DNA from 2 places in the Limnohabitans sp. Rim8 genome. Region 2 is predicted to be linked to the other one. Evidence: predicted binding sites of a transcription regulator. Region 2 holds the regulator's gene; the other holds the start of a gene.

Region 1 (15,581 bases), on a different contig from region 2:
CAGGGATTGGCCCACGTTTTGTTCCACCAATAAAATCGACAAACCGGTGCTGCGCAGTTGAGAAATAAGGCCAAACAACTCTTCGACCAACAACGGTGACAAGCCCAGAGATGGCTCATCCAAAATCAGCAAACGCGGCTCGGCCATCAATCCTCGGCCAATGGCGAGCATTTGCTGTTCGCCACCACTCAAGGTGCCTGCCAACTGGCTGACGCGCTCTTTGAGGCGCGGAAAGGTTTCGTAAACCTTGTCCAAGTTCTGAAGGCGTCGCGCTCGTCCCCGCGTGAAGGCTCCCAGCTCCAGGTTTTCGTGAACGCTCAAGTTCGGAAACACCTTGCGGCCTTCAGGCACATGAATCAGGCCACGAACCACCACTTGGCGGGAATGCAAACCGGTGATGTCATGCCCGTCAAACTGCACCTGCCCAGCGCGCGTGGCCACCAAACCGCTCAGGGTCAAATTGAGCGTGGTCTTGCCTGCACCGTTGCTACCCAGCAGCGCCACCAATTCACCCGGCATCACATGCAAATCGACACCGCGCAAGACTTCGACCACGCCGTAGCCTGACTTGATGCCTTGGACATTCAAGAGGGCGCTCATACCGTGGACTCCTGTGCAACATGCGCTGATTGACTTTGAGCCGCGCTCTTTTGCAAACGCTCCGCCGTGCCATGGCCCAAATAGGCCTCCACAACGGCTTGGTTGCGGGTGACCTCGGCGGGAGTGCCTTGGGCAATCAGTTGTCCTTGCGCCAGCACCCAGACCTCTTGCGCCAGGCTCATCACAGCTTGCATGACGTGCTCGATCATCAGCACCGTCACGCCGCTTTGGGCAATGCCTTGCACCACTGGGATCATCTCGGCAATTTCTTGAGGGTTCAGGCCTGCCAGCACCTCGTCGAGCAGCAACAAGCGTGGACGCGTAGCCAGTGCACGCGCCAGCTCCAAGCGTTTGCGGCCAGCCACCGTCAGGTCGCTGGCCAGCTTGTCCAGCTGTGGGCTCAGGCCTACTTGTTGGGCGACCGATTCGGCAAATTCAAGCGCCTTCGCGCGGCCTGGCAAATGCAAGTGGGCTCCCACCGCGATGTTCTCACGCACGGTTTGCGCCGCAAAGGGCTGCACGATCTGGAAAGTACGTGTCAGGCCCATGCGGGCATTCAGATGCGGCGGCTGGCCCGTGATCTCTTGACCGGCAAACACCACACGACCCGTATCCGGTGTCAAAAAGCCCGACATGAGCGCGAACAAAGTCGTCTTGCCCGCGCCGTTGGGCCCAATCAAGGCGCTCAGACGCCCTTGCGTCACCGACAGGCTCACGTTTTGCACGGCCTTCAAGCCGCCAAAGGACTTGTCCACGCCCTCGATCTGCAGCAGCGTGCTCATGATTTGTCTCCATCCGACTTGCTCCCGCGCAACCATTGCAACGGCGTGATGGTGCCCAGCCCCGCAATGCCGCGCGGCAAGAACATCACGATCACGATCAGCACCACGCCATAAATGACCATGTTGATGCCCGGAAGTTGCCCAAACAAATTGCGCGTGACATCGGCCAAGATGTGCAGGCTCACCGCGCCCAAGAGCGGGCCCCACAACGTGCCCATGCCGCCCACAATCGCCCCCACCAAGGCCTCGACCGAGGTGTGCGCCCCAAAGGCGATGCCCGGGTCGATGTACTGGAACACCTGCACATAAAACGCACCGCCTGCGCCCATCAGGCCGCCGGACAACACGGTGGCGATCAGCTTGACGCTGAAAGGGTTCACGCCAATGGCGCGGGCCGCGTCTTCGTTGTCTCGCACCGCCTGCAAGTAAGCGCCAAAGCGAGAGTGACGCAGCCACGCGGTGATGCACAGCGCCAGCGTGACCAAGCCCAGCATGAGCCAGATGAAACCGGCGCGGCTGCCAAATTGCATGTTCGCAGTCGACTCTTTGAGCGGCAGCATCATGCCCACACCCGCCCCGGTAAAGGGCACCGAGGTGGCCAAAATGCGGAACACCTCAGCAAAGGCCAGCGTGACCAGCGCGAAGTATGAGCCCTTGAGGCCATAGCGGAATGAGGCCGCGCCCACAAAGGCCCCCACACCCGACGCAAACACCATGGCCAGCGGCAAAGCGACCCAGGGGCTCAGGCCCCACTGCATTTGCGCGATGGCCTGCACGTATGCGCCCGTGCCAAAAAACAGCGCATGGCCAAACGAAAACTGTCCACCAAAACCACCCAGCACGTTCCACGCCTGCGACAACAGACACGCGTACAAAGACGTCATGACGAAGTTGAGCATCACGCCCGAATCGGTGAACAAGGGCACCGCCCCCACCAGCACCACAAACAGCACGATGTTGCGAAAGTCTTTCATGCCTTCGCTCCAAAAAATCCTTGTGGCCTCAGCAAAAGCACCGCAATGAAAATCACAAAAATACCCACTTGACCCAGGGACTCACCCAGCAGCAAACCGCCCAGCGACTCGACCACACCAATGAGCAAACCACCGAGCAAAGCCCCGGTAAAACTGCCCATGCCGCCCAACACCACGATGGTGAAGGCCACCAGCACAAAGCCGTTGCCCACTTGCGGGTTCACGTAATAGGCCGGCATCAAAAAGCAGGCTGCAGCGCCCAAACTGGCCAGGCCCAAACCAAAACACATGGCATACACATGGTCCACATCGATGCCCATCAAACGTGCGCCTTGCTTTTCTTTGGAGACAGCGCGGATGGCGCGGCCTAAATCGGTTTTTTCCACAATCAGTAAGAGCACAGCCGACACCACCAGTGCGCCAGCAAAGGACACCAGTTTGGGCAGTGCAATGAAGGCCGGGCCGATCTCGACCGTGGTCAAGGTGTAAGAGGTCTCGATGGTGCGGGTGTCGGATTTGAAAAACAGCAGCGCCAGGTTTTCGAGCACGATCGAGAGGCCCAGCGTGACCAACAAAATGTTTTCGTCCTTGCCGTGGCTGGCGCGGTTGATGACACCGCGTTGCAGCGCATACCCCAGAAAAAACATGGCCGGCACCATGATGGGCAGGGCCATGTAGGGATCGACCCCGAACTGTTGCTTCAACATGTACACGCCATACAGCGCCACCATCAATGACGCGCCATGCGCAAAATTGATGATGTGCAATACGCCATAAATGAGCGTGAGGCCCAGTGCGATCAGCGCATACACGGCACCTGTGGTGATGCCGTTGAGCATCGAAGGAAACAGGATGTTGAAGTCCAGCATCGGGGTCTTTCAGGTCTGCGCAGTTCAGCCCTTGAGCGGGAAAATCGGCTCAATCTCGCGGTAGTCGCGCGGCACAATCACCTTGATGTCGCCTTTGTGGACCTGGGTCATCAAAGGCTGTGCGCCCATGTTCTGGCCATTGACAAACTGCGTGGGGCCGTAGGGCATGATGTGGTTGGCGAACTTGCTCGCAGCCAGGGCGTCGATGATGGCGGCGCGGTCGGTGGACTTGGCGCGTTCGATCGCATCGGCCAACAAGCTCATGGCGGTGTAGGTCATGAACACTTCGTAGCTGAAGAACTGACCCTGTGCTTCCACGCGTTTGCGCAACTCGGCCGAGCGTTTGTCACGTGGATTGAACCAGTGGTTGCAGTCGATGATGCCGTTGGCCGCATCAGGAAACTCCTTGACGAACTTGTAGCTAGAAGCCGCGCCGCCCAGCACCGAGTAAATGGCTTTGGGCGTGATTTTTTGCTGCTGCAAGGTGCGCACCAACAAGGCGTATTCGTTGTAGTAGTTGGCCGGGATCAGGATGTCGGGGTTGACCTGCTTGATGCGCAGCGCGATGTTGTTGAAGTCACGCGTAGGGTTGGCGTGTTTGATGATTTCTTTGACTTCGTAACCATAGCCGGGCAGCTCTTTGGCCAGCAAGTTAGCCGTGCCTGTGCCGAACAGCGACTCTTCGTGCACGATCATCACCGTACGGGCGGGCTTGCCTGCGGCCGTGTTCAAAACGTGCAGGCTGGACACGGCCACTTCGGCGCATTTTCTGTAACCGGGGCCAAAGCGGAAAGTGTTTTTCAAGCCGCGCTCGACGATTTGGTCAGCCACGCCCACATCCACCACATGGGGCAGGTTGTATTTGGCTGCGGCTTGGGTGGTGGCCAAGCAAATGGCCGAGGCAAATGCCCCCACCACAGCACTGACACCCGCTTCATTCATCTTTTCAATTTCGGCTGCACCCGCTTGGGGGTTGGACTGCGCATCTCCCAGCATGGCTTCAATCTTGGCACCGCCCAAAGACTTGATGCCGCCAGCTTTGTTGATGTCTTCAATGGCCATCATCGCGCCCAAGCGACACTGCTGGCCCGAATAAGCCAAGGCACCGGTGACGGGGTGCAGCACACCCACTTTGATGGTTTTGGGCTGAGCGCCCCCCACCAACGGAAAAGCGAGCGCCGAGGCCGCAGCAGCGGACTGGCCCATGAAAGTGCGACGTGAGGTCATGAGAACATCCTTTAAGTAGGTCAATGAAAGTTGGCGGACAGCTCTTGGCTTACCCACACCTTGGCATCGATGCTGCCAACGCGGGATAACTGCATCTGGTATTCATACCGGTCCGGTCGGTACAAGCCATGCAGCCATTGGACGGGACGTTCGTCCACGTCATAAATCAAACGCCGCACCGCCAGCAAGGCCGATCCGACGGACACATCCAGATGCTGGGCCATGCCCACATCGGCCAGACGGGCCGAAATGGTTTGCTCGGCTCGGCCCACCTTGACGCCCGACTCTTCGAGGAGCACCAAAATGGGTTTTTGCGCCAGTTCACGCTTGCCAAAACCCGAAGAAATTGAATCGGGCACCCAGGTGGTGATGTGTGACAAGGGACCTTCGGGCGTGCTGCGCACGCGCTCGGCTTTTTGCACCAGAGCCGCGCTGTGCAGCTTGAGCGCAGCGGCCACGTCCACCGGGGCCCGCATGCACTCCACGCTGAGCACCTTCACCTTGGTGCGCATACCCATGGTGACCAAGTTCTCCAGCAAACCCGTCAGGCGTGCCTGCTGGCCCGTGGCCATGGTCGAGGCTTGCATGTGCACCTCTTGCGCACGCGCCGAAACGGGCCGTGTACCGCGCCCGGGCTCGCGCTGAATCAAGCCTTCTTCGGCCAGCTGGGACAAGGCCCGCCGAACCGTGACACGCGCCACACCAAATTGACCCATCAAAGCCATCTCGCCCGGCAAGCCATGGTCAAAGCGACCTTCGCGCAATTGCTCACGCAGCACCAGATAGATCTGGTGGTACTTGGGCAAAGGCAGATGGGCATCCATGATCTTGATGATTAAACAGTCCCATTGTCCTGTCAATAGGACATTCAAGTCTTATGCATAGAACATTTAATCAGTAGTTTCCCTAGGTTCACACGCTTTGGGGCTGCTGCCCTCACGCCCAAAGCTTCAGGCATACCGCAAGCGCAAATCCCTCTTGAGCAGTTTGCCACTCGGGTTTTTGGGCAGCGTGTCGGTGAACACCACGCGCTTGGGGCACTTGAAGCCAGCCATGTGCTCTGCGCAGTGCGCGATCACCGCCGCCTCGTCCAACGTTTGCCCGACCTTGACCACCACCACCGCCGTCACGGCCTCGACCCACTTGGGGTCGGGCAAGCCGATCACCGCCACCTCGCTGACTTGCGGCAGGCGGTAGATCATTTCTTCGACCTCGCGGCTGGCCACGTTTTCGCCACCGGACTTGATCATGTCCTTCTTGCGGTCCACCACGGTGATGTAGCCCTCCTCGTCGATGAGCCCCAAATCACCGCTGTGGAACCAATCGCCCTCAAACGAAGCTTTCGTGCGCTCGTCGTCGTGGAAATAGCCCAGCATCAGGTGTGGCGAGCGGTGAACGATCTCACCCACTTCGCCCACGGCCACGTCCTCCATGGCGTCGTTCACCACGCGGGTCTCGACGTTGCGCACCGCCTTGCCGCACGAGCCGGGTTTGCGCAGCTGGTCTTCTGGGCCAAGCATGGTGGCCAATGGCGCAATTTCGGTTTGGCCGTACAGGTTCCACAAACGCACATTCGGCAGGCGTGCTGCCAGCTCTTTCAGCACCTCCACCGGCATGATGGACGCACCGTAGTAGCCTTTGGCCAGTTGGACAAGCTTGGCCGGGTCCAGTAAAGGCGAGCGCAGCAACGCGATCCAAACCGTGGGCGGCGCAAAAAAACTGGTGATGCCGAACTTTTCGAGCATCGGCAGCAGGTTGTCGGGCGTGGGCTTGGCCGTGATCACATTGGTGCTGCCCATGTAAATGGCCGGGCCAAAGAACACATCAAGCTGGGCGCAGTGGTAGAGCGGCAGCGCGTGCAGGGCCACATCGGCCTCGGCAATTTCGGCATCGATCACGCAGCTGACGTACTGCCACAGCACCGCATCGTGCGTGAGCTGTGCACCTTTGGGCGAGGACTCGGTGCCGCTGGTGTAGACAATTTGCGCCACGTCGTAGCTGCCCAATTGCACATCGGGCAGCTCTTCTTGGCAGGCGGCCAGCGTGTCAAAACTGTGCATGCCCGCCACCGGCTGGCTCGGGTCTTCGGAGGGCAGCCAGATGAACTGCTCGACTTTCGTATCCAGCTTGCTGGCGGCCTGCGCCAGCTCGGCCAGGCCGCTGTCGGTGGCCAAGGTTTTGGCACCCGCGTGCCGCAAGATGTAGGCGACTTCTTCAGACTTGAGCATGAAGTTGATCGGCACCATGACCGCGCCTCGGCGGGCCAGCGCAAATCGCAAAGCGGCAAAACCGTGCGAGTTGCGGGCCAGCACCGCCACTTTCTCACCCTCGGCCACGCCCATGCGGGCCAGGCCTGCTGCCAGGCGCGTCACCAGCGCATCGAATTCGGCATAGGTCCAGGTCGTTGCACCGCACACGATACCGGTTTTAGCAGGCAAACGGACCGCGGTGCGGCGCAAAGCATCGGCAATGGTCTGGCGGCGAACGGCGGGGTGAAGGGTGGCGGACATGCTGAGGACTCCTGGATCGATATGATCAGCAGATTGAACATCAGACCCGCGAGATTTCCATTGGCACTTCCCCCACCCTCTCCCCGCAAACTGTCACACACGCGCACCGTGGTGTACCAAGGCTATGACCGCGAAGACGGCCTGTGGGACATCGAAGCGCAGCTGACCGACGTCAAGACCTTCGGCTTCCAGGTGCCCAACGAACGGCTTTTCCCAGGGGATGAGCCGATCCATAACCTCAAAATCCGCGTCACACTCGACAACAAGATGGTCATCCAGGACATCGCGACCTCCATGGACAACATTCCCCATCCCGAATGCGTCGGCGCGCCACACGGCATGCACAAGCTCATCGGCTGCACCATGGGCCCGGGCTGGCGCAAGGTCATCAACCAGCATGTGGGCGGCACCGAGGGCTGCACCCACCTGCGAGAAATGTTGTTCAATATGGCCACCGCCGCTTACCAGACCCTGCCTTCAGGCCAATGGCAGCGCCGCGAACTGGCAGGCCAGCCCCACCCCGAAATGACCCAAGCGCCGTATTTCCTGGGTCAATGCCACAGCTGGGCCTATGACAGCCCTACGGTACAAAGGGCGTATCCGATGTTTTTCAAGCCGAAGGCGATGGAGGGCACCGGAAACTGAGCAGGAGCACGCCTGCGATAATCTGCCACCTTCAAAGCGCATCTGCGCTTTTCTTTTACACAGCCTCTGGATCTACACCATGAACCGCTGCACTTTGGCCCTATTTGGGCGTGCTTTGCTTCGCCTTGACTTCATTCCCTCCGTTAACGCCATGGAGGCCGCATGAGCAAGAAGGTCTTCATCAAAACCTTTGGCTGCCAGATGAACGAGTACGACTCGGACAAGATGGCCGATGTGCTGGGCGCAGCACAGGGTTATGAGCCCACACAAGATGTGGATGAGGCCGATTTGATCTTGTTCAACACTTGCTCGGTGCGCGAGAAGGCGCAAGAAAAAGTGTTCAGCGATCTGGGCCGGGTGCAGCACCTCAAAGCCAAGGGCGTGCTGATTGGTGTGGGCGGTTGCGTGGCCAGCCAGGAGGGTGCCGAGATCATCAAGCGTGCGCCTTATGTGGACGTGGTGTTTGGCCCGCAGACCCTGCATCGCCTGCCCGAATTGCTGAACGAACGTGAGCGCAAGCAGCGCCCGCAAGTGGACATCAGCTTCCCCGAGATTGAAAAGTTCGACCACCTGCCGCCCGCCAAGGTGGAAGGCGCCACCGCCTTTGTGTCGATCATGGAAGGTTGCAGCAAATACTGCAGCTACTGCGTGGTGCCTTACACCCGGGGCGAAGAGGTCTCTCGCCCGTTTGACGATGTGCTGGTCGAAGTGGCCGGGCTGGCCGCACAGGGCGTGAAAGAGATCACGCTGCTGGGCCAGAACGTGAACGCGTACCGAGGCAAGATGGGCAACACGGCAGACATCGCCGACTTTGCACTGCTGCTGGAGTACGTGGCCGACATGCCGGGCATCGAGCGCATCCGCTACGTGACCAGCCACCCCAACGAGTTCACACAGCGGTTGATTGACGCGTACGAGAAGATCCCCAAACTGGTGAGCCATCTGCACCTGCCGGTGCAACACGGCTCGGACCGCATCTTGATGGCCATGAAACGCGGCTACACCGCCATGGAATACAAGAGCACGATCCGCAAGCTGCGGGCGATCCGCCCCGACATGTCGCTCAGCAGCGATTTCATCGTAGGCTTCCCTGGAGAGACCGAGGACGACTTCAACAAGATGATGAAGCTGATCACCGATGTGGGTTTTGACACGAGTTTCAGCTTCATCTTCAGCCCCCGGCCCGGCACGCCTGCGGCCAACCTGCACGACGACACGCCACACGCCGAAAAGCTGCGCCGCCTGCACCACCTGCAAGCGACCATCGAAGAAAACGTGCAGCGCATTGGGGACAGCCGTGTGGGCACGGTGCAGCGCATTTTGGTGGAACGCCCTTCACGCAAGGACGCCGCCGAATTGGCCGGCCGCACCGAGTGCAACCGGGTGGTCAACTTTCCCGGCGGCCCGAACATGGACCGCCTGATCGGTCAGATGGCCGATGTGCGCATCACGCAAGGCCTGTCGCACTCCCTGCGGGGCGAGTTGGTGATCAAGGACTGATCAGCTGGGGGGTTTCAGGATTCGCGCCCGACTTCGCGGATGTAGCGGCGGTAGTCGCCATGCGGTATGGGTGTGCAGCCCTCCATCGGGCGGTTGTACACATAGGTCTGCACCGGCTGGCCTTGCAGCGGACCACTGACCACCGACACCAGCTCTCGCCAGTAGTGTGATTCGGCGCGGTCACCGGGCACCACGCCTTCCACCCCATCCAGACGAGCCAGGTGTGCGTCATTGACTTCATAGACTTCGCCCGTGACGTGGCCTTCTCCTGGCAGCAAGCCGGGGTAACGCCCAAGGTCGAACAAGCGGCCAGGCACTTGGGCAGGGCCGATGAAGCGGGCACCATGCATTTCGGCTTCCAAGCGCAAACCAGGCATCAGGGTGCCGTAAATAAAGAGGTAAGTCATCTGTAGATGGCCTGAGGTGATCAACGCGGCATGCCGGGGAAGCCCCCGCCGCCGCCCATCATGCCTTTCATGGCACCCATGCGTTTCATCATCTTCATCATGCCGCCGCCGGACATTTTTTTCATCATGTCCTGCATCTGCTCAAACTCCTTGAGCATGCGGTTGACGTCTTGCACCTGAACGCCCGCGCCCGCTGCAATCCGGCGCTTGCGGGTGGCTTTGATCAACTCAGGTTTTTTCCTCTCTTGCGGCGTCATGCTGTGGATGATGCCTTGCTTGCGACCAATGTCTTTTTCGACCTTGTCCATGTCCATGGATCCGGCCTTGGCCGTCAGCTGGCTGGGCAATTTGTCCATCAAGCTGGACAACCCGCCCATTTGTTTCATCTGTTGGATCTGCGCCAAAAAGTCGTTCAGATCAAAACTGCCACCGCTTTTGACCTTGGACGCCAGCTTTTGTGCGGCTTCCATGTCCACACCAGCCGTGACTTGTTCGACCAAGGCCACGATGTCGCCCATGCCCAGCACCCGGCCCGCGTGGCGCTCGGCGTCGAAGACTTCGAGGCCGTCAATCTTTTCGCTGGTACCGGCAAACTTGATGGGCACACCCGTGATCTGGCGCACCGACAGAGCAGCTCCACCGCGTGAGTCGCCGTCCAGCTTGGTCAGCACAATGCCGGTGAGCGGCAAGGCGTCGCTGAACGCCTTGGCAGTGTTGGCCGCGTCCTGACCTTGCATGGCATCCACCACAAACAGGGTTTCAACAGGCTTTAATTCAGCGTGCAGCGCCTTGATCTCCGCCATCAAGGCTTCGTCAATCGCCAGGCGACCGGCGGTGTCGACCAGCAACACGTCAAAAAAATGCTTGCGGGCGTAGTCAATGGCGGCGCGCGCGATATCGATTGGCTTTTGGTCAGGCGAGCTGGGGAACCACTCGGCCCCTGCTTGGGCAGTTACAGTCTTGAGCTGCTCAATCGCGGCGGGACGGTAAACGTCCCCCGAGACCGTCAACACTTTCTTTTTACGCTTTTCGATCAGGTGCTTGGCCAGCTTGGCGGTGGTGGTGGTTTTACCGGCACCTTGCAGACCGGCCATCAGAATCACGGCGGGCGGCTGTGCGGCCAGGTTGATGTCCGACACGCCCTCGCCCATGGTGGCCGCCAACTCGCGGTTGACCACCCCCACCAAGGCCTGACCGGGCTTGAGTGAGCCCATGACCTCTTGGCCCAGGGCTTTTTCCTTCACACGGGCAATGAAGTCACGCACCACCGGCAAGGCCACATCGGCCTCCAGCAGAGCCATGCGCACCTCGCGCAGCATGTCCGCCACGTTCGATTCGGTGATGCGGGCCTGTCCGCTGAGGGTCTTGACGAGGCGTGAAAGTTTGTCGGTCAGGGCGGAGGCCATGGGGGAATCCAGAAAAAACCGGTTCAGCGTGATGGCGAAGCCCCAGTGACTGCGCCCGAAAGGCTAAACTCGGCTCCATGATTTTAGCGAGTGCGCCTTTCTGGACGCTGCCCTTCTCGGCATTGGCAGCATTGACCTATGCTTTGCCCGCCCTGGTGCCCAGTCGCCTGAGCGATGTGCATGCCCGCCGCCTACTCTGGCTGGCTTGGGCAATGCATGCCGTCAGTTTGCTGGCCCTCCTGATGGGCCCCGTGCGCTTCGGTTTTGCGCCAGCTTTGTCGGTCACCGCTTGGTTGGTGGTCACGGCTTACATGATCGAGACCCAGTTTTTCCCCAAATTCAAAGCCCGTTGGGCAATGGGTTGTTTGGGTTCTGTCACCGTGGCGCTGGCTTGGTTCTTTCCGGGCACGCTGCTGACCAGCCAAGCCTCGGCTTGGCTGCCTTTGCACTTTGCTCTGGGTTTGTCGGCCTACGGCATGTTTGCGGCTGCTGTGGTGCATGCCTGGATGATGACCCGCACCGAGCAAGACATTCGCCAAGCGCACGAAGGGTCCAGCGGCTTGCCTTTGTTGACGCTGGAGCGCCTGACTTTCCGTTTTGTGACTGCTGGCTTTTTGCTGCTGACGGCAACCTTGGTCGCCGGCGCCCTGTTTGGTGAAGCCCTCTATGGCCAAGGTCATACCGAATGGCGTTGGGATCACAAACGGGTGTTCGCTTTGTTGTCATGGCTGACTTTCGCCACTTTGTTGGTGGGCCGTAGCCAATGGGGATGGCGTGGTCGACGCGCCGTGCGGGTGCTCTACATCGGCGCAGGTTTGTTGTTGCTTTCTTACGCAGGTTCGCGGTTTGTCTTGGAAGTCTTGATTGGGCGCGCTGTATGAAATACCTGATTTGGCTGCTGGTCATATTGGCCGCGATTTGGGCTTTCAAGCGCAGCCGAAGAGCCGTCAACCCACCCGCCGAAAAGGCGACGCCCCCCGCTGGCCCCGCCAACATGGTGGGCTGCGCCCATTGCGGGCTTCATTTACCGCAAGAAGAAGCTGTCACCGGGGAAAAAGGCCTGTACTGCAGCACCGAGCACCGGGCAGCTGCTCTGGACCGTAACCCTGCTTGAACCCTGTTGGTCTGCTCCTCCGTCCATGCTGCAGAATTTTTTGTCAGCGGCGTTGACCATCCTTGAACGGAGACACCATGTCTTTTCCGTCCGATGAACCCACCGCGCTCTGGCAGGATGGTTGGTATGCGCCGGCGCAGCGGATGGACTCCCCCAACTTTGGCGACAGACCCAAAGGAGCATGCATTGATTTGGTGGTGATCCACTCGATCAGTCTGCCGCCCGGCCAATATGGTGGTCAAGAGGTACAAGACCTGTTCACCAACCAACTGGACTGGGACGCTCACCCTTATTTCTCGCAAATGAGGGGCTTGCAGGTGTCCGCTCATTTCTTCATTCGAAGAGATGGCGCCTTGATCCAGTTTGTCAGCGCCAACGACCGGGCTTGGCATGCCGGACAGTCCGAGTACCGTGGACGGTCCCAATGCAACGACGACTCCATCGGCATTGAACTGGAGGGCCTGGAAGGCGATATCTTCACAGAAGCACAATATCTGCAACTGGCACGCCTTTGCCAAGACTTGCGAGGCCCTTACCCCATTGCCCATGTGGCAGGGCATGAACACGTGGCTCCTGAACGCAAGCAAGACCCCGGGCCCGGTTTTGCTTGGGAACGCTTTAAACAGCTATTGAAATTCCCGGATTCGTACTTTCCCTAGGAATTTAAAGCCACAGTTGGAAAAAAATATTTTTCAACTTTTTACATTTGTGGGGCGGCTCCATGACTTTCAATGGTCAACTTCAAAAGTCAAAACCCTTCTCTTAAAAGCGATTGAAGGACAAAGCTTGTCCAAGGCCACACCGTTATTGGCTTTGCGTCCAAAAATGCTGTTTTCAAAGCGTTTGCAGTGACTTTTTTCAGCTTATAAAAAAACTCTCAACGACCTGTTTTCCAGCCATGGCTCGCCAGCGCTCAAAAAGCATCGGTACACTACCTGTAGTGGCTTGCAAGGGTCGCAGACACCAGATATAGTGTCTGAAACAAATTTTGACAATTGAAGTTACAACCAGGCTCAAGCACTTGTTAACGCCCTAAAACAGACCACAAATTAGAAAAAAACCATGCAAACAGAACTCAACGTTTCATCTTCTGCATCTGGCCTGATGAACCAGCCCATGTCTGACCGTGCGGGCCAACCCTCCACGCAAAGCCTGAACCAATACCAAATCATTCGTCGCAACGGTGCGGTCGTTCCTTTTGAGCCCAGCAAAATTGCAGTAGCCCTGATGAAAGCCTTTTTGGCTGTGCACGGCACACAAGGTGCCGCATCGGCCAGCGTGCGAGAAGTGGTCGAAGAATTGACACAAAACGTGGTTCGCGCACTGATGCGCTCACGTCCTGGCGGCGGTACGTTTCACATCGAAGACGTGCAAGACCAAGTCGAGTTGGGCCTGATGCGCAGCAGCAACCATGAGGTAGCGCGCGCTTATGTGCTTTACCGTGAGCGCCGTACCCAAGAGCGTGCCCAGCAAACTCAACAATCCACGCAGGCCACCCAAGAACCTGCGTTACACGTCATCGACCGCGGCCAACGCGTCGTCCTTGATCTGGGTTACCTCAAATCACTCATGGTCAATGCTTGCGCTGGCTTGGGCAAAGATGTGAGCCCCGAACCCATCGTCGCCGAAACCATGCGCAACCTGTACGACGGCGTGCCCATGGAAGAGGTTTACAAGGCGTCCATTTTGGCGTCGCGCACCCTGATCGAAAAAGACCCGGATTACACCTACGTGACCGCCCGTTTGCTGATGCACACCATTGCCAAGGAGATTTTGGGCAAGGAAGTACCTCAGAGCCAGATGGCCGAGGCGTACATCAACTACTTTCCTCAGTTCATCAAAAAAGGGGTTGAAAACGACCTGCTCGATGAAAAGCTGCTGCAATTCGACCTGAAGCAATTGGCCGCAGCCCTCAAGCCCGAACGTGATTTGCAATTTGATTACCTGGGCCTGCAAACCCTGTATGACCGCTACTTCTTGCACGTGCGCAAAACACGCATCGAGATGCCGCAGGCTTTCTTCATGCGCGTCGCCATGGGCTTGTCCCTCAACGAAATCAACCGTGAAGCCCGCGCCATCGAGTTCTACGAGGTCCTGTCGTCGTTCGATTTCATGTCGTCTACGCCCACCTTGTTCAACAGCGGTACTTTGCGCTCGCAACTTTCAAGCTGCTACCTGACCACCGTGCCCGACGACTTGGGCGGCATTTATGACGCCATCAAGGAAAACGCCTTGCTGTCTAAATTTGCGGGTGGTTTGGGCAACGACTGGACACCCGTGCGTGCCATGGGCGCCCACATCAAAGGCACCAACGGCGAATCACAAGGTGTGGTGCCGTTCCTGAAGGTGGTCAACGACACCGCTGTCGCGGTCAACCAGGGCGGCAAGCGCAAGGGCGCGGTCTGCGCCTACCTTGAAACCTGGCACCTGGACATCGAAGAGTTCCTGGAGTTGCGCAAGAACACCGGCGATGACCGCCGCCGCACGCACGACATGAACTCGGCCAATTGGATTCCTGACCTGTTCATGCGCCGAGTCATGGAAAAAGGCACTTGGACCTTGTTCTCGCCTTCAGACGTACCCGATCTGCACGACCTGTTCGGCCTGGCATTCGAAAAAGCCTATGTGGCTTATGAACAAAAAGCAGAGCGCGGCGAGATCAAGCCCAGCAAAACCATCCCAGCCACCGACCTGTGGCGCAAGATGCTGTCCATGCTGTTCGAAACCGGCCACCCCTGGATCACTTTCAAGGACCCTTGCAACGTGCGCTCACCCCAGCAGCACGTTGGCGTGGTGCACTCGTCTAACTTGTGCACCGAGATCACGCTCAACACCAGCGACACCGAGACCGCCGTCTGCAACTTGGGCTCAGTGAACCTGTCGCGCCACCTCAAGGACGGCGCGAACGGCAAAGTGATCGACCACGACAAGTTGAAGAAAACCATCACGATTGCCATGCGCATGTTGGACAACGTGATTGACATCAACTACTACGCCGTCAAGAAGGCCCGTGACTCCAACATGCGCCACCGACCTGTGGGGCTCGGTTTGATGGGTTTCCAAGACGCACTGTACGAGATGCGCACACCTTATGCGTCTCAGGCTGCTGTGGAATTCGCGGACCAATCGATGGAAGCGATTTGCTACTACGCCTACTGGGCATCCACTGAGTTGGCCAAAGAGCGCGGCCAATACGCCACTTACAAAGGCTCTTTGTGGGACCAAGGCATCTTGCCTTTGGACACGCTGAAACTGTTGGAGCGTGAGCGCGGTGGTTATGTGGAGGTTGACCGTTCATCCACTCTCGACTGGGACGCCTTGCGCCAAAAAATCGCCTCCGACGGCATGCGCAATTCCAACTGTGTAGCCATTGCGCCTACGGCCACCATCTCCAACATCATCGGGGTTGACGCCTCCATCGAGCCTTGCTTTGGCAACTTGTCGGTCAAGTCCAACTTGTCGGGCGAATTCACCGTGATCAACGGCTACTTGGTGCGTGATCTCAAGCGCTTGGGCCTGTGGGACGATGTGATGGTCATGGACCTGA
Region 2 (15,581 bases):
CAGCTTGCTGCTGGATGAGATCGACATGGGCACGGTGGATTTCATCCCCAACTACGACGGCTCCACCGAAGAGCCGCGCCAGCTGCCCGCCCGCTTGCCTTTCAGCCTGCTCAACGGTGCCAGCGGCATCGCCGTGGGCCTGGCCACCGAAATCCCCAGCCACAACCTGCGCGAAGTGGCCGATGCTTGCGTTGCTTTGATCCGCAACGACAAGCTGAGCGACAGCGAGCTGATGGCCATCATCCCCGGCCCCGACTACCCCGGTGGCGGTCAGATCATCAGCCCGGCCAGTGACATTGCCGACGCGTACCGCACGGGACGCGGCAGCCTCAAAGTGCGTGCCCGCTGGAAGATCGAGGACCTGGCTCGAGGCCAATGGCAACTGGTGGTGACCGAATTGCCGCAAGGTGTGAGCTCGCAGCGCGTGCTCGAAGAGATCGAAGAACTGACCAACCCCAAGGTCAAAGCCGGTAAAAAAGCGCTCAGCACCGATCAGGTCCAGCTCAAAGCCAGTATCCTGAATGTGCTCGATGTGGTGCGTGACGAATCGAGCAAAGACGCCGCTGTTCGCCTGGTGTTCGAGCCCAAGACCAGCCGCATTGAACAGACCGAACTCATCACCGCCTTGCTGGCGCACACCAGTCTGGAAACGTCTGCGCCCATCAACATGACCTCGGTGGGCATCGACGGCAAACCGATTCAGAAGTCGCTGCGCCAAATGTTGGTGGAGTGGATCAGTTTCCGCCAGGCCACCATCACCCGCCGCAGCCAGCACCGCCTGAACAAAGTGCTGGACCGCATCCACATTCTGGAGGGCCGCCAGCTGGTGTTGCTCAACATCGACGAGGTGATCCGCATCATCCGTCACAGCGATGAGCCCAAGCCCGCGCTGATCGAAGCTTTCAGGCTCAGTGACCGTCAGGCCGAAGACATCCTTGAAATTCGCCTGCGCCAACTGGCCCGCTTGGAGGCCATCAAGATCGAGCAAGAACTGAGTGAGTTGCGCCAAGAGCAAGGCAAGCTCGAAGAGATTCTGGGCAGCCCCGCCGCCCTGCGTCGCCTGATGATCAAGGAGATCGAAGCCGACGCGAAGACATTTGCCGACCCGCGTCGAACGCTGATCCAGGAAGAAAAAAAAGCCATCGCCGAAGTCAAGGTGGTGGACGAACCGGTGACGGTGGTCGTGTCCGAAAAAGGCTGGGTCCGTGCCCGCACCGGCCACGGCCATGACGCCAGCAGCTTTGCCTTCAAGGCCGGCGACGGCCTGTATGGCACCTTCGAATGCCGCACGGTGGACACGCTGCTGATCTTTGGCAGCAACGGGCGCATCTACAGCGTGCCCGTGGCCACACTGCCGGGCGCACGCGGTGACGGCCAACCGGTGACCACGCTGATTGAGCTGGAAGCCACGACGCAAATCGCCCACTACTTTGCCGGCCCGACCCACGCCACGCTGCTGCTGAGCGGCTCGGGCGGCTACGGCTTCATGGCTTCGGTCGAGAACATGATTTCTCGCAACAAAGCAGGCAAGGCCTTCATCAGCCTGGGCGAGGGCGAAACCGTCTGCGCTCCTAGCCATGTGAGCGGCTCCAGCGCCACGGTGCCTGCCGACAAGCAGCCCATGCCCGCGGCCACCAGCGTCTGCTGCGCTAGCACGGGCGGTCGTGTGCTGACCTTTGAGATCAGCGAGCTCAAAACCATGGAAAAAGGCGGTCGGGGCCTGATGCTCATCGACCTGGAAGCCAAAGACAACCTGGCAGGTGCGGCGGCCTATACCCGCAGCGTCAAGATCGCGGGCATTGGCCGGGGCGGTAAGGACCGTGAAGAAACGCTGGAAATCCGCAGCCTGAACAACGCCAAAACCGCCCGCGCCAAAAAAGGCAAAGTGGCGGACTTGGGCTTCAAGCCGAACCGGGTGTCGCGGGTGGAGTCATCATGATCACTCCCGGCAACCGAATGCACCCTCTTGACGAAGCCATCGCCCTGCGCGTCACAGAGCGTCTGGACTTGCCTCACGAATTCACGGGTGCCACCCATCCTGCCTACGCCAACATGGTCGGGCCCTTTGGGGGCACCACAGCCGCGCAGTTGTTGCAGGCCGCTCTTTTGCATCCAGAGCGCCTGGGCGAGCCCGTGGCCCTGACGGTCAACTTTGCAGCCCCGGTGGCCGATGGCGAGATCCGCTTTGTGGCCCGTCCCGTGCGCACCAACCGATCGACCCAGCACTGGATCATCGAGGCGCATCAAACGGCCCATGACACGGAGGGCGTGGTGGCCACCGCCACAGCGGTGTTTGCGGTGCGGCGCGAGACCTGGTCGGATGTGGAGGCCGTGATGCCAGCCAACGTGCCCGCGCCCGACGCCGTGCCCCGCATGCCGGTCCAAGGCATGCCCGCTTGGCCGCAGCGCTACGACATGCGTTTTGTTGAAGGCGCTTTCCCCTTGGCCTTTGATGAGCAAGAGCAAACCCATTCGCGCTCGACACTGTGGGTGCGCGACGAGCCTGAGCGGGCGTTGGACTTTGCCTCTTTGGCGGCCTTGAGCGACAGCTTTTTTCCGCGCATCTACATTCGCCGTCGCCGCCGCGCCATGATCGGCACGGTGTCCCTCACCACCTATTTCCACGCCGACAGCGCCTTGATGGCGCAGGTCGGTACGCGCCATGTGCTGGGCGTGGCCAAAGCGCTCAACTACCGCCACGGTTACTTTGACCAGACCGGCGAGTTGTGGAGCCCCGAAGGCCAGCTGCTGGCGAGCACGCACCAGCTGGTGTATTTCAAGGATTGACCGTTCAGCGCTTCATCTGTTGCAGCGCACTCGCCACTTCTGTCACCAGCGCTGGGCCTTTGTAGATGAGGCCGGTGTAGATCTGCACCACATCGGCCCCGGCTTCTATTTTTGAAATCGCGTCATGTCCGCTCAAGATGCCGCCCACACCGATGATGGGGAAGTCTTTGCCCAACGCGGCGCGCAGGCCACGGATCACCCGGTTGCTGCTGTCCAAAACAGGCGAACCCGACAAGCCGCCCATTTCTTCGGCATGTAGCAGGCCGCTCACGGCGTCGCGGGCCAGGGTGGTGTTGGTGGCGATCACGCCGTCCATGCCATGCTTTTGCAAGGTGGCGGCGATCACGCCGACTTGGGTGTCGTCCAGATCGGGGGCGATTTTGAGGAACATCGGCACGCGGCGGCCGTATTCGATGGCCAGTTCTTCGCGCCGTGCGACCAGGGCGCCCAGCAGGCCGTCCAATGCCTCATCGCTTTGCAGGGCGCGCAGGTTTTTGGTGTTGGGGCTGGAGATGTTCACCGTCACGTAGTCGGCATGCGGGTACACACCAGCCAGGGCGATGAGGTAGTCATCGGTGGCGTTCTCAATCGGTGTGGCGGCGTTTTTGCCGATATTGAGGCCCAAGAGGCGCCCTTGTTGCCGGAATTTGGAGCGCTTGACGTTGGCCACAAAAGCATCCAGCCCGTCGTTGTTGAAACCCAGTCGGTTGATCAAGGCTTGCGCTTCAGGCAGGCGAAACATGCGGGGTTTGGGGTTGCCCGGCTGCGCCTTGGGCGTCACGGTGCCGACTTCGACAAAGCCAAAACCCATGGCGCCCAGACCATCGATGCAGCGGGCGTTTTTGTCCAGACCGGCAGCCAAGCCCACGCGGTTAGGAAACTGCAGACCCGCCAAGGTGATGGGCTGGGCCACAAAGGGTTGACGGTACACGCGGTCAAGCGGGGTGTTTTGGGTTCGGGCCAAGCCCTCAATGGTCAGGTCGTGTGCCTCTTCGGGGTCCATCTTGAACAAAAAGGAGCGGGCGAGGGCGTAAGGGATCAGGGACATTGGATAATTCCGGTCTTGTGCAGGATACTGCGGCGTTGGGCTGAATGGCCTTGATTGTCGCAAACCCCGGCCTGTTTCTTTTGATTCCCGAACCGAGCTGCTTTCATGACCCAAGACGAACTCAAAGCCCTGGTGGGCCATGCCGCCCTGAAATACGTGGTGCCTGGCGAGATTGTGGGCGTGGGCACGGGCTCCACGGTGAATAAATTCATCGATGCGCTGGCCAGCATGAAAGACCAGATCAAGGGCGCAGTGTCCAGCTCCGAAGCTTCCACAGTGCGCCTCAAGGCTCTGGGCATACCGGTGCTTGACAGCAACGAAGTCGAGAGCCTATCGGTCTACATCGATGGCGCGGACGAGATTGATCACCAAGGTCATATGGTCAAAGGCGGTGGCGCTGCGTTAACCCGCGAAAAAATCGTCGCTGCACAGTCCAAACAATTCGTCTGCATCGCGGACGAGAGCAAGCTGGTGCAGGCTTTGGGCGCTTTCCCATTGCCGGTAGAAGTGATCCCCATGGCCACCGCCCGGGTGATGCGCCAGTTCGCAGCCATGGGCGGCAGTGCGGTGGTTCGCATGCAAGACGGTCAGCCGCTGGTCACCGACAACGGCCAGTACATCGTCGATGTGAAGGGTCTCAAAATCACAGACCCGGTTGCCTTTGAATCAGAGGTCAGCCAGTGGCCCGGCGTGGTCACCGTCGGGGTATTTGCCCATCAAAAAGCCCAAGTGTGCTTGCTGGGCACCTCTGAAGGCGTGAAGACGCTGAATTTTTGAAGGCGTCTCAGTTCAGCCTGAGCCGCAGCTCGGTCTTGAGCACCTTGCCGTAGTTGTTCTTGGGCAAGCTGGCCACGATTTCATAGCGTTTGGGACGTTTGAAACGGGCGATTTCTTGCAGACACAGCGCATCCAGCGCCGCCGTGTCGAGCCTTTGACCTTCAAGAGGCACCACAAAGGCCACCACCACCTCGCCCCATTCGGCATCGGGTGCGCCCACCACCGCCACTTCGGCCACGCCCGGGGCGTGCAGCAATACTTCCTCGATCTCGCGGGGGTAGATGTTGGAGCCGCCGCTGATGATCAAGTCTTTGCTGCGGTCTTTCAGGGTCAAAAAGCCATCGGCATCCAGGCAACCCATGTCGCCCGTGAACAACCAGCCGTTCTGGATGGCATTGGCGGTGGCCTCGGGGTTACGCCAGTAGCCCGCCATCACGCTATCGCCCTGGATCAACACCTCGCCCACCTCCCCTACTGGCAGGTCGCGGCCTTGGGTATCGGTCACGCGGATGCGCACAGGCGTTTGCGCTACCCCCACAGAGGCCAAGCGATCTGCGTAGCGCGGGTGGGTGATGTCCTGAAGGTGATGACGTGACAAGGCTGTGCCCACCATGGGGCTTTCGCCTTGGCCATAAATTTGCACAAAGCGCGGGCCCATGACGCGCAGCGCACGCTGGATATCGGCGGCATACATCGGGGCGCCACCGTACACCACGGTCTTGAACGACTGCCCACAAGCCTCAGTTGACAGTCCAACGGATTCGGCATGGTCCACCAAGCGCTTGACGATGGTGGGCGCCGCAAACATGGACAAAGAACCCAGGTGTCGGCCTAACTCAAACAGCTCCGCCGGATCGAAGCCCCCCGAGGGTGGCACCATGTGCTGGGCGCCGGCCATCAGGTGCGGCACTGCGTAAATGCCTGCGCCGTGGGACATGGGCGCGGCATAAGCGATGCAGTCCAGCGGGCTGATTGCATCCACATCGGTGAAATACGTCAGACCCATGGTCATCAGGTTGCGGTGGGTGATCATCACGCCCTTGGGTCGACCTGTGGTGCCACTGGTGTAGAACAACCAAGCCAGATCATCTGAGGCCCGTTCGTGAATGGGTGTGTCGGCTGCGTTGTCAGCGCCGAGCCACAGCGCATCGGCCTGGTCGCTGTCCACATCGATCACGCGCTCCAGGCTGTGCAAGGTGTCACCGGTCTCGTTGGTGGTGTCGGCCGTAACAAAAGCCCAGCGGGCCTGTGCGTTGTCGATGATCCATTGGGCTTCGCGCATGTGAAGTTTGGCGTTGATGGGTACCACCGCCAGCCCGGCCCACCAAGCCCCAAACATCACTTCCAGGTAGCGCGCATGGTTGCGCATGAACAGCGCCACCCGGTCGCCAGGCTGCAAGCCTGCAGCTTGGAACTGCGACGCCAGGTGCTGGCAGCGTTTGGCCCATTGCCCGTGCGTGGCCACCACCTGCGTGCCCAGAAAAATGGCGGGACGCTCGGGGGCCATGCGGGCTTGGCGTTGCAGCAGGTGGGCGAGGTTCAATTCGGGCTCCGACAAAGAAGAGCTGTCATTGTGGCTTGAGGGGTCAGTTTCAGGCTGTCTCGCCCAGGTCTTTCAGGCTTTGCGCAGCAACACGCGAAGATCGGGACCGATGCGGTCCACGGTGTGGAACGCCAGTTTCACCGAGTCTTTGAGCGCTGTCAGCGCAGGCATGTTGGCCATACCTTGGCCGGGACCGAGCAATTGGGGGGCGGTGTAGATCAGGTATTCGTCCACCAGTCCTCCTCGGATGAAAGATCCGTTGAGTTTGTACCCCGCTTCGACATGCAGTTCGTTGATCTCTCGCCGAGCCAAGTCGCGCAGCATCGCGGCGAGATCGACCTTGCCGTTGGGGCTGGGCTGGTCGATCACGGTGGCGCCGCGTGCGGCAAGGGCTGCGCGTTTTTCGGCTTGCAGTGGGTTGTTGAGGTCGATGGCGGTGTAAATCCAGATCTGGCGTGCTTGCTCGCCCGAGCCTTGGGTGTCCAGCAGTTTGGCGTTCAGGGGCATGTCCAGCTTGCTGTCGACCACCACCAGATGCGGTTGGCGCGGCACATCGAATCCGCGCACGTTCAACTGAGGATCGTCTTCAAGCACCGTGCCAATGCCGGTCAGTACCGCACAGGCGCGTGCACGCCAAGCGTGGCCATCGGCGCGGGCTTCGGGGCTGGTGATCCATTGGCTTTGGCCATTTTGCAAAGCGGTTTGTCCGTCCAGCGAGGTGGCCATTTTCATGCGCACCCAAGGCTGTTCACGTTCCATGCGGCTGAAAAAACCGATGTTCAGTTCGCGGGCTTGAAGTGCGGCTTCGCTTTGCGCATCCAGCAACTCGGTTTGCACCCCTGATGCGGCCAGTCTGGCCATACCTTGTCCAGCGACCAATGGGTTGGGGTCGACCATGGCCAAGACCACGCGGACGATGCCGGCTGCGGCCAGGGCATCGCAACACGGCCCAGTTCGACCATGGTGGGCGCAGGGCTCGAGCGTGACCCAAGCGGTGGCGCCTTGCACACTGTGCCCGTGCTCTGCCGCATCTCTCAGGGCCATGATTTCGGCGTGGGGCCCGCCAGCGCGCTGCGTGTGGCCTTGGCCCAGCACAGTGCCGTCAGGGGCCGTGATCACGCAGCCTACGCGGGGGTTGGGTGAGGTCAGCCACAAGGCTTGGGCGGCCAAAGCCAGCGCCTGCTGCATGGGCGGGGTGGGTGGGATGGGACTTGGGGTTGGGGGCACGGTCGTTGGGTTCAAAAATCAAGAAAAGCGCTTCAGCGCAGTGTCATCAGCGCAAGGGCATCAAGGCGAGGATACGCCAACCCAAGAAGGCAAGGTGCTCACGCTGCTGCGCCAAGAGATCTGTGGGTCCGAATGGGCGCTTGAGTTGGCGTTTAACCCATCTGCTGAGGCACCACTCAATCGTCTGTTGGGCCAAGTCACCTGCACCAGCAGATCGGTGGACTGCCCTCGAGGCAAAATCTGGGCTTGCCGGGTGTAGCGGACGCCCTGCACCACGATGCTTTGCTGCGCCGGACAAGCGGTTGGGTTATGGGCCTGAGCCTGCAGACAATCCATGGCCTCGAGTGCCAGCATTTGGCCCACGGTGTTTTGCAGGTTTTCGGTGGCCGTTTGCTGTGATTTGAGCGAGAGTTGAGCGGCGCCCATCAAACCGATGGCCAAGACGGCTGAGGCGATGAGCGCTTCGACCAAAGCCATGCCTTGCTGCTGTGCAGGCCGCCATGCGCCCCATGAGGGTTTCATGGCGAACCCTCGCTCCAACTGCCGTTGATGCGTTGAATTCGGCGGGCATCGATGCCTTCGGGCCAATTCAAAATATAAGCGTCTCGGCCTTGTGGGGTGGCAATAACCGTGCCCGAGCGCCACTCGGGCATGCCCGATTCAACCACCAGTTGGCCTTCTATTTGGCCGCCTTCCCAGCCGCGCATTTTCTCGTCGTTGCAGCCCGAATCCAGTAACACGCTTCCCATGATGCGCACCCCTGAACCGATGCGAGGACACCGCTGGGCGCAGGCCAGGGCTGAAAACACCAACAAAGCCGGAATCTCAGGGGTGCCCACACTGGTGTGCCAGTCCGCAGGGCTGTCGATCCAATAAATAGAGCGAGGAGGAGAGGTTTGCGCGGTCAGGCCCTTGCGCTCCTGAGCCTGGGACCAAGCTTTCAACTGTGCGTCTTCAATGGAGCCCAACACACTGGCCCAGGCTTTGCGCAGACAAGGGCTGCGCGTCCCGGCTGTGCTGGGGCCAGTGCGGGTGCCCCCGCCAGGCATGCTGACCGTGCGCAGTGCCAGACAGGCGTTTCTCTCTGCCGTGTTGATGAGGCCATTGCCGTTGGTGTCCACCACAAAATGGGTTTGAACCACCGGGGCTTTGGCTGTACCGCTGCAGCTTTCTCCTCGGCTCACCAAGGGGCAGATCCGCAGCTGGGCTCCAAGTGCTTCACTGATGCAGCCTTGAGTGACCACAGCCGCTGGGCTGGCCAAGCTGGGGGCGGGTGCCACGGCGGGCACAAAAAGGCTCTCGCGCATGTGGGCTTGGCTGCCTTGCCCGCTGTGGCTGGCGCTGGCATGCAAGGTGATGACATGAGGCGACATCAGCAAATCGCGCACGGCGGTGGCATGCCCTTGTACCCCCGGCATGTCTGGATGCTCAGCAGTGCCCATATCGCTGCATTGCCAGCCCAAACCCGATACACCAGAGGGGCAGGTCGATTGAATCGCCAACAAGTCCAGCAAAGGCGTGCTCGCGACCGTGCTTTGAGCTTGGGCCAGAACCATGCCTGCAGCCAAGCGCGCTTGTGCGGCGCGCGCGTGGTTGTGGCTGGCGAGTTGGTCGAACAGCACTGTTCGCGCGCTGTACAAACTGGTCAGACTGGCCAACAGCACCAAACCAACGGCCACCATCAAAGTGACAGCGCCATTTTGTCTCGGACAAAAGGGATGAGCGGTCATGGGCAAAACAGCGCTTGTTGGCTGGCAGGTATGTCGTTGCGCAAGTGCACGATTTTGGACAGGGTGATGTGCCGAGACGCATCACTGGGCCATTGGGCTTTGAGGGTCATCTGCACGCTGCGGCGCAGCCAGCCTTGGTGCTGGTCGCATTGCAGTTGCCAGGCCAAGTCGGTGATGTGCACGGTTTGGCTGTGGCTCATTGCCTGCCAATCGCCACTGCTGTTGCAAGATCTTTTGGCTTGCAATGTGGTGCCCGAGAGGCGAAAGCCCATGCATTCGTCGTTGTCTTGCTCCCCGTTGTGGTTTCGGTCGTGGCTGAAATCAATCCAGTTGCCTTCGATGCTGAAGTCCTCGAAGCCATCGCAAAAAGTGTCATCGCAAAGGGTAGGGGAGCGGGTTTCCCAAGCCTTGGCCGTGTATTGGGCTTTGCGCAGTTCGCGCCCCATCCAATCTGCGGCGACGCGCAATTCATGGTTCAGATGGCTGTCTTGCCAGGCCATCCGATGCCCGCGTAAATGCTGGCTCAGCAGACTGCTGCCACCGGTCAGCACGACCAATCCCACCGACAAGCCCACCATCAGGCCCATCAAGGTCTCCCCTTTTTCAACCCTTTTGGCCATGGCGCTAACGTCGCCAGCAGCGCGCCACATCGCTGTCAGGCGATGCGCCTGAGCCAAGCACCACATGGGCACTGCCTTGCCAGCGCAACTGCAAGGGTGTGCAGGGGTGGTCTGCGGCTTGAGCACCTAAGGCAATGGCCTGTGCGGTGAAGGCGTTCGCCGTGCTTTCGACCAAGCGGATGCGGTAATGCCCCAAGGGAGACAGGTCACTCGGCCAACCCAGGGCCTGCAGGGTTTGGGCATGGCTGTCGTGCATGCTGCGCCAACGGGCTTGGTCGGTTTGCAGCTTCAGCAAGGCCGCTTGACCGTCGCTGCGGCGAGCCAGCCGCTGTTGTTCTTGGTAAGCGGGCAGGGCCATCGCGGCCAGTATGCCGAGCACTGCCAGACAAATCAGCATTTCGGTCAAGGTCCAGCCTCGGTTATCGGCCGCTCGAAAGCTAAATGCTTGGGGTACAGAGCTCAGTTTTTGGGGCTTGGCGTTTAACCGTTGCATGGCGTGACCACCTCTTGAGTTGATTCAATTGTGGCTTTTTGTATTCATCTTGTACAGTTTCAGACCACGTTCCCCAAAACTGTTGCCTGAACATGCCGCTTTCCGTGCTGGATTCCGCCTCGCCCCAAAGCCAAACCCATTGGCATGGCTTTACCTTGCTGGAGGCCTTGGTGGCGATGGCTTTGTTGGGGATTTTGGTGGGCTTGGCAGCCCCAACCCTGTCGGGGCTGCAGGCACGTCAGCAGTTGCAAGGCCAAGGAGAGGCTTTTTTGAACAGTTTGGTCTTGGCCCGCTCGGAGGCTTTGCGAAGACAGCAACGGGTGAGCCTTTGCGCTCAAGGCTTGGAAGCCCAATGCGACACGCTGGGTCGCTGGCATCAAGGCTGGCTGGTGTTTGCCGATGCCAACCACAATGGCCTGCGGGATTCAGGGGAAGTGCTGATAGAGGCCAGACCCGCAGTGCCACTTGCCATGCAGGTGGTGGTGAGCAACACGGTGAAAACCTATTTTTCTTATAACGCAGAAGGTCGAAGTGCCAGTGCCAACGGTGCGTTCATGGCCGGAACTTGGCGCTTTTGCAGAGCAGGTTCAAATCAGGGCTGGCAAGTTGTGGTGAACGCACTGGGCCGACCCAGAATTGAGGCTTACGAGGTGCAGCTTTGCTCGTGAGGGCTGAGGGTTGTCAGCGCTGCACTTCGTCCACCAAGGTCTTGAAGGCGTCGATGTCCTCGAAGTTTCGGTAAACGCTCGCAAAGCGCACATAGGCCACTTTGTCGAGTTTTTTCAATTCGCGCATGACCAACTCGCCAATGCGGTGCGATGCCACCTCACGGATGCCCAGATTGAGGAGTTTTTCTTCGATGCGCTCAATCGCCCCGTCCACCTGTTCGATGCTCACCGGTCGCTTGCGCAAGGCCAAGCGCAAGCTGGCCAATAACTTGTCGCGTTGGTAGTCGATGCGCCGGCCATCTTTTTTGACGATGGCCGGAAAGCTGACCTCGGGCTTTTCGTAGGTGGTGAAGCGTTTTTCGCAGGCGCCGCACTGGCGGCGCCGACGTATGAAGTCCCCGTCTTCGGCCAGCCGCGTCTCCACCACTTGGGTTTCGAGGTGACCACAAAATGGGCATTTCATGGTGCGCCTCGATCAACCGTAAACCGGGAAGCGGCTGGTCAGGGCGTGCACCTTGGCGCGCACAGTGGCCAGGTTGGCTTCGTCCAGCGGGTTGTCCAGCACGTCGGCAATCAGGTGGGCCGTGGCTCGAGCTTCTTCGTCCTTGAAACCACGGGTGGTCATGGCCGGGGTGCCAATGCGCACGCCGCTGGTGACAAACGGCTTTTCAGGGTCATTCGGGATGGCGTTCTTGTTGATCGTCATGTGGGCGTTACCCAAAGCGGCTTCGGCCACTTTACCGGTAATGCCCTTGGGCCGCAGGTCCACCAGCATGACGTGGCTTTGCGTGCCGCCACTCACGATGCGCAGGCCGCGCTGCGTCAAAGTCTCGGCAATGATTTGAGCGTTTTTGATGACTTGGGCTTGATAGGCCTTGAAATCAGGCGCCATGGCTTCTTTGAAGGCCACGGCTTTGGCGGCTATCACATGCATGAGCGGGCCGCCTTGCAGGCCGGGGAAGATCGCGCTGTTGATGGCTTTTTCGTGCTCGGCCTTCATCAGGATGATGCCGCCACGGGGACCACGCAAGCTCTTGTGGGTGGTCGAAGTGACCACATCGGCGTGCGGTACGGGGTTGGGGTAGACGCCTGCGGCAATCAAACCCGCGTAGTGGGCCATGTCCACCAAAAAGATGGCGCCGACTTCTTTGGCCACTTTGGCAAAGCGCGCCCAGTCGATGTGCAACGAGTAGGCTGAAGCGCCTGCAATGATCAGCTTGGGTTTGGTTTCGCGGGCCTTGGCTTCCATGGCGTCGTAGTCGATGGCTTCGTTGGCGTCCAAACCATAGGAGACCACGTTGAACCATTTGCCCGACATGTTCAGCGGCATGCCGTGGGTCAGGTGACCGCCTTCGGCCAGGCTCATGCCCATGATGGTGTCACCGGGTTTCAAGAAAGCCAGGAACACGGCCTCATTGGCCGAGGCGCCGCAATGCGGCTGCACATTGGCGGCTTCTGCACCAAAGATTTGTTTGATGCGGTCAATGGCCAACTGTTCGGCCACGTCCACGTACTCGCAGCCACCGTAGTAGCGCTTGCCGGGGTAGCCTTCGGCGTATTTGTTGGTGAGCTGGCTACCCTGAGCAGCCATGACGGCGGGCGAGGCGTAGTTTTCGCTGGCGATCAGTTCGATGTGGTGTTCTTGACGGGCGTTCTCAGATTGGATGGCGGCGTAAAGCTCGGGATCGGTTTGTTCAATGAGTGTGTTGCGGTTGTACATGGCAGTCCTTCGGGTGATGGAACCTTGGCAGGTGACCTGTGAGGGTGACCGACAAGGGCTGCCCAGGCGAACGGCTTGAAACCGTGCCGGGCAAGATGCAATCCAGGCAGGCTGTGCGCTTCCCAGTGGTTCTGGGGCGGTCCAAATTGGCCGCCACGTTCCACGTCAGAGTGGTCTGTTTTGGGTTCAAAACAGGCTCCTATCGCCAGTCGCGCACCCGAGGAGTGTAGCCCAGTCAGTGCCTGAAATTGCTTCCAGTTGGGGTCTGGAGACGGCTGTTTTGTGCCACTTCCATGCTTTTGGATGTGCGTGACATGGTTTCCAGCTGCTGTTGCTTGGCCAATACCCGGGTGGCGTATTCGGCTCCGTTGGGCTGACCAGAGCTTGTGGCATACAGATGCAAAGCCGATTCGACCGAGGTGCTTTTCTCAATGAGCGTTTGAAGGTGACGAGCGCCAACGCGTAAGTTGGTCAAGGGGTCAAACGCTGCCAGGTGGCCTCCAAAAGGTAACAAAGCGCTTTGCTGAGCCAGTGGTTCGATTTGCATCAGGCCCATGCCGCCTTGGGGGCCAGAGGCAAAGGGGTTGAATCGAGATTCAATCGCCATCACTGCCAACAGCAAAGTGGGTGAAATCTGAATGCGATCTCCCAGCGCCCATGCCTCAGAGACCAGGCCACCCAAGGGTTCTGGTGAGAGCTTGTACCTGCGGCTCAACCAAAGGGTGATAGCTTGTTGCTCTTCCGTCAAAGCCACGGTATTTGCAGTATCCAAAGACACTGGGACGAGATCGGCGTGTGCGGCGCTGGGGTGTTCCATTGCTGCGTCCTGCCTAGCGTCAAGCCAGTTGATCAGTCTGTGGCTGGCGCTGTATCGCCAATCGGGCTGGCTCAAAAAAACAAAAACAAGTGCCAAGCCCGCCAAGCCGAGCAGGGCGAAGCCGTGGCGGGTCAAACTCAAAAGACCTTTGTGGAGGTGACTTTCTTGAGGATTCTTTTTCAGTGGGTAGATCACGTTGTTACTCTTATGCCAAGAACTCACCACGCACTCAGGGGCGTTCATTCAAGTGGGTGGATGGGTCGGTGGCCACAAGTGCTGATCACTTGGGCTCAAGCCGCCGTATTGGCGACCATTGCGGGTTATCCCTAGATTTCTGGGATGCGCGATTCTAGGGTAAATAAACTTTTAAATTGGAATATCAATGTGAAATTAAATGTATTTTTTGGAATAAAGGGTATGCGGCGGGTCAATAATCAACAGAGATTGCAAAGGAAAGTGGTTCAACACACGCCGGGCATGAAATACCGGCGAAAATATGCGTTTTATGTCTGTCCAGATCTCTTAGCGCGTGCGCAAGATTTGGTCGAGCGTGTTGCCAGCCCGGCATGCCTTGTGTTTTAAAGCCTTTACCGTGACCAATCCCTCCAAGCCCCTCGATCTCGCCAACCTCGACCCGTTGACTGCCGGGATCTTTCAAGCCACCACCTCGGGCGATCGAAGTGCTCGTTTGCGCGAGTGGCTCCAGACTGGGCCTAACGAAGCCTTGTTACATGAGGTTTACCGTGAGTTGTCGTCCAAAGACAAAGGGGTGGCCAAACAGCTCAAGGAAAAAATTGACGAGATCAAGCGCAGCCACGGACAGGAAGCACTGGCCAGTGATTGGGCCCAAAAAGCGGAGCTGATTTTGTCGGCACCTCGACTCAATATGGCCGATGCATTGGCTTGGCAGCGCGACGCTGCCAAAGCAGGGGCGCCCTTGTCGCGCGAGCCCTTAGCCAGCCTCAAAGTCAAGTTGGTTGAGGTGGTTAAAGGTGTTGAAGACCTGCAACATCAAGTCATGGTGCAACGCGAATCGGCAGTCTTGTTGGCGCAGCGCATCGAGGTCTTGTCGACCAAGCCAATAGCCGAAGCCGAACATGGGCATGCCGGATTGCTAAATGATGTGGCACAGTGGCAAACTCAGGCCCAATCGTTGACTGTCAGTGCCGTTTGGCCGAGCGTTGACCTCAAATACCCCAACCAATTGGATGCCGCTGGTAAGCAGATGCAAGCGGTTTGGGATGGTTTTTCTGCTGCGCTCGCACTGGCGAATCTGGCCTTGTCCGACGCCAGCTCAGCCTTACCACCCGTACCTGTTTGGGCCGACGAGATTCGCCGTCAGCGTGGTGAAGCGGTCCATGCCCCTGCGGTGACCACCTCCAACCCGGTCCAGCCCGGAGCCGAAAAGTCGGATAAAGCGGAAAAAACAGTCAAACCCAAGATTGACCCAGCCCAACGCCAAGCCATGCGGGAGCTGGCGCTCCAAACAGTGACCCACGAGCTGGTAAGCCTTGAAAAACAAATCACCGAAAACCAAGGCGCTGCGCTGCCCGAGGCTTGCATCGCTTTGCGCAACGCACTCAAAACGCATGGCAAAAATCTGGACACCAGTTTGGATGAGCGCCTGCACCTGGCCCTGAAGGCCGCAGGTGATGCTGAGGGCTGGCAGCGCTGGTTGGCCGATCAAGTTCGTCTTGACTTGGTGACCCAAGCCGAAGCTTTGCTGGACGATCACAAAGTACCCACCGTGGGTGGACGCAAGATGCAAGACAAGTTGCGTCAATTGCGTGACGGTTGGAAGCAGATCGACCAAGGTGGCTTGCCCAACCATGCTCTTTGGAAGCGTTTCGATGCAGCATGCAACGAGGCATATAAAGCCGTGCTGGCTTGGCTTGAGCAGATGAAAAAGGACTCGGCCGATCAGCGAGCTCAGCGCGTTGCTCTGATGGACGAAGTCAAGGCATGGACCGCTGCCCATGTCGAAAGTGACGATTGGCGCGCCCAGTTGCGAGCGCTGCACCAGTTTGCCGACCGGTGGCGCAACGCAGGTCACTTGAGCGAAAAAGCCTTTGGCGAAATGCAAAGCCAGTGGAAAGGTATTTTTAAAGCGGCGGCTGCTCGGCTTGAGGCGGCCCAAAAGGCCAGCATCGA

What was found. Region 2 encodes NrdR, which represses ribonucleotide reductase genes. Its sites were predicted from a motif close to CACNANATNTNGTG; they were not measured.
Region 1: a site for NrdR is predicted at 12,996-13,009, ahead of Q1M54_RS12625 (ribonucleoside-diphosphate reductase subunit alpha). Genes of this name have one in related genera too.

The regions. Positions count from the first base shown of each region.
Region 1 covers NZ_CALPTI020000020.1:27,533-43,113, reverse strand. Annotated here, with positions in the region: gene Q1M54_RS12695 (ABC transporter ATP-binding protein) at 1-600, opposite strand, end outside; gene Q1M54_RS12690 (ABC transporter ATP-binding protein) at 597-1,385, opposite strand; gene Q1M54_RS12685 (branched-chain amino acid ABC transporter permease) at 1,379-2,356, opposite strand; gene Q1M54_RS12680 (branched-chain amino acid ABC transporter permease) at 2,353-3,225, opposite strand; gene Q1M54_RS12675 (ABC transporter substrate-binding protein) at 3,250-4,452, opposite strand; gene Q1M54_RS12670 (GntR family transcriptional regulator) at 4,473-5,276, opposite strand; gene Q1M54_RS12665 (acyl-CoA synthetase) at 5,403-6,962, opposite strand; gene Q1M54_RS12660 (DUF2889 domain-containing protein) at 7,023-7,607, shown strand; gene miaB (tRNA (N6-isopentenyl adenosine(37)-C2)-methylthiotransferase MiaB) at 7,770-9,107, shown strand; gene Q1M54_RS12650 (gamma-glutamylcyclotransferase family protein) at 9,122-9,514, opposite strand; gene ffh (signal recognition particle protein) at 9,535-10,920, opposite strand; gene ccsA (cytochrome c biogenesis protein CcsA) at 10,998-11,801, shown strand; gene Q1M54_RS12635 (PP0621 family protein) at 11,798-12,034, shown strand; gene ampD (1,6-anhydro-N-acetylmuramyl-L-alanine amidase AmpD) at 12,112-12,693, shown strand; gene Q1M54_RS12625 (ribonucleoside-diphosphate reductase subunit alpha) at 13,097-15,581, shown strand, end outside.
Region 2 covers NZ_CALPTI020000016.1:11,542-27,122, reverse strand. Annotated here, with positions in the region: gene parC (DNA topoisomerase IV subunit A) at 1-1,939, shown strand, start outside; gene Q1M54_RS11395 (thioesterase family protein) at 1,936-2,787, shown strand; gene Q1M54_RS11390 (quinone-dependent dihydroorotate dehydrogenase) at 2,792-3,835, opposite strand; gene rpiA (ribose-5-phosphate isomerase RpiA) at 3,941-4,612, shown strand; gene Q1M54_RS11380 (AMP-binding protein) at 4,620-6,155, opposite strand; gene ribD (bifunctional diaminohydroxyphosphoribosylaminopyrimidine deaminase/5-amino-6-(5-phosphoribosylamino)uracil reductase RibD) at 6,228-7,343, opposite strand; gene Q1M54_RS11370 (prepilin-type N-terminal cleavage/methylation domain-containing protein) at 7,443-7,904, opposite strand; gene Q1M54_RS11365 (hypothetical protein) at 7,901-9,112, opposite strand; gene Q1M54_RS11360 (hypothetical protein) at 9,109-9,798, opposite strand; gene Q1M54_RS11355 (type IV pilin protein) at 9,737-10,225, opposite strand; gene Q1M54_RS11350 (GspH/FimT family pseudopilin) at 10,318-10,893, shown strand; gene nrdR (transcriptional regulator NrdR) at 10,907-11,356, opposite strand; gene glyA (serine hydroxymethyltransferase) at 11,369-12,613, opposite strand; ZMP/ZTP riboswitch at 12,667-12,836, opposite strand; gene Q1M54_RS11335 (lytic transglycosylase domain-containing protein) at 12,849-13,430, opposite strand; gene Q1M54_RS11330 (DUF349 domain-containing protein) at 14,023-15,581, shown strand, end outside.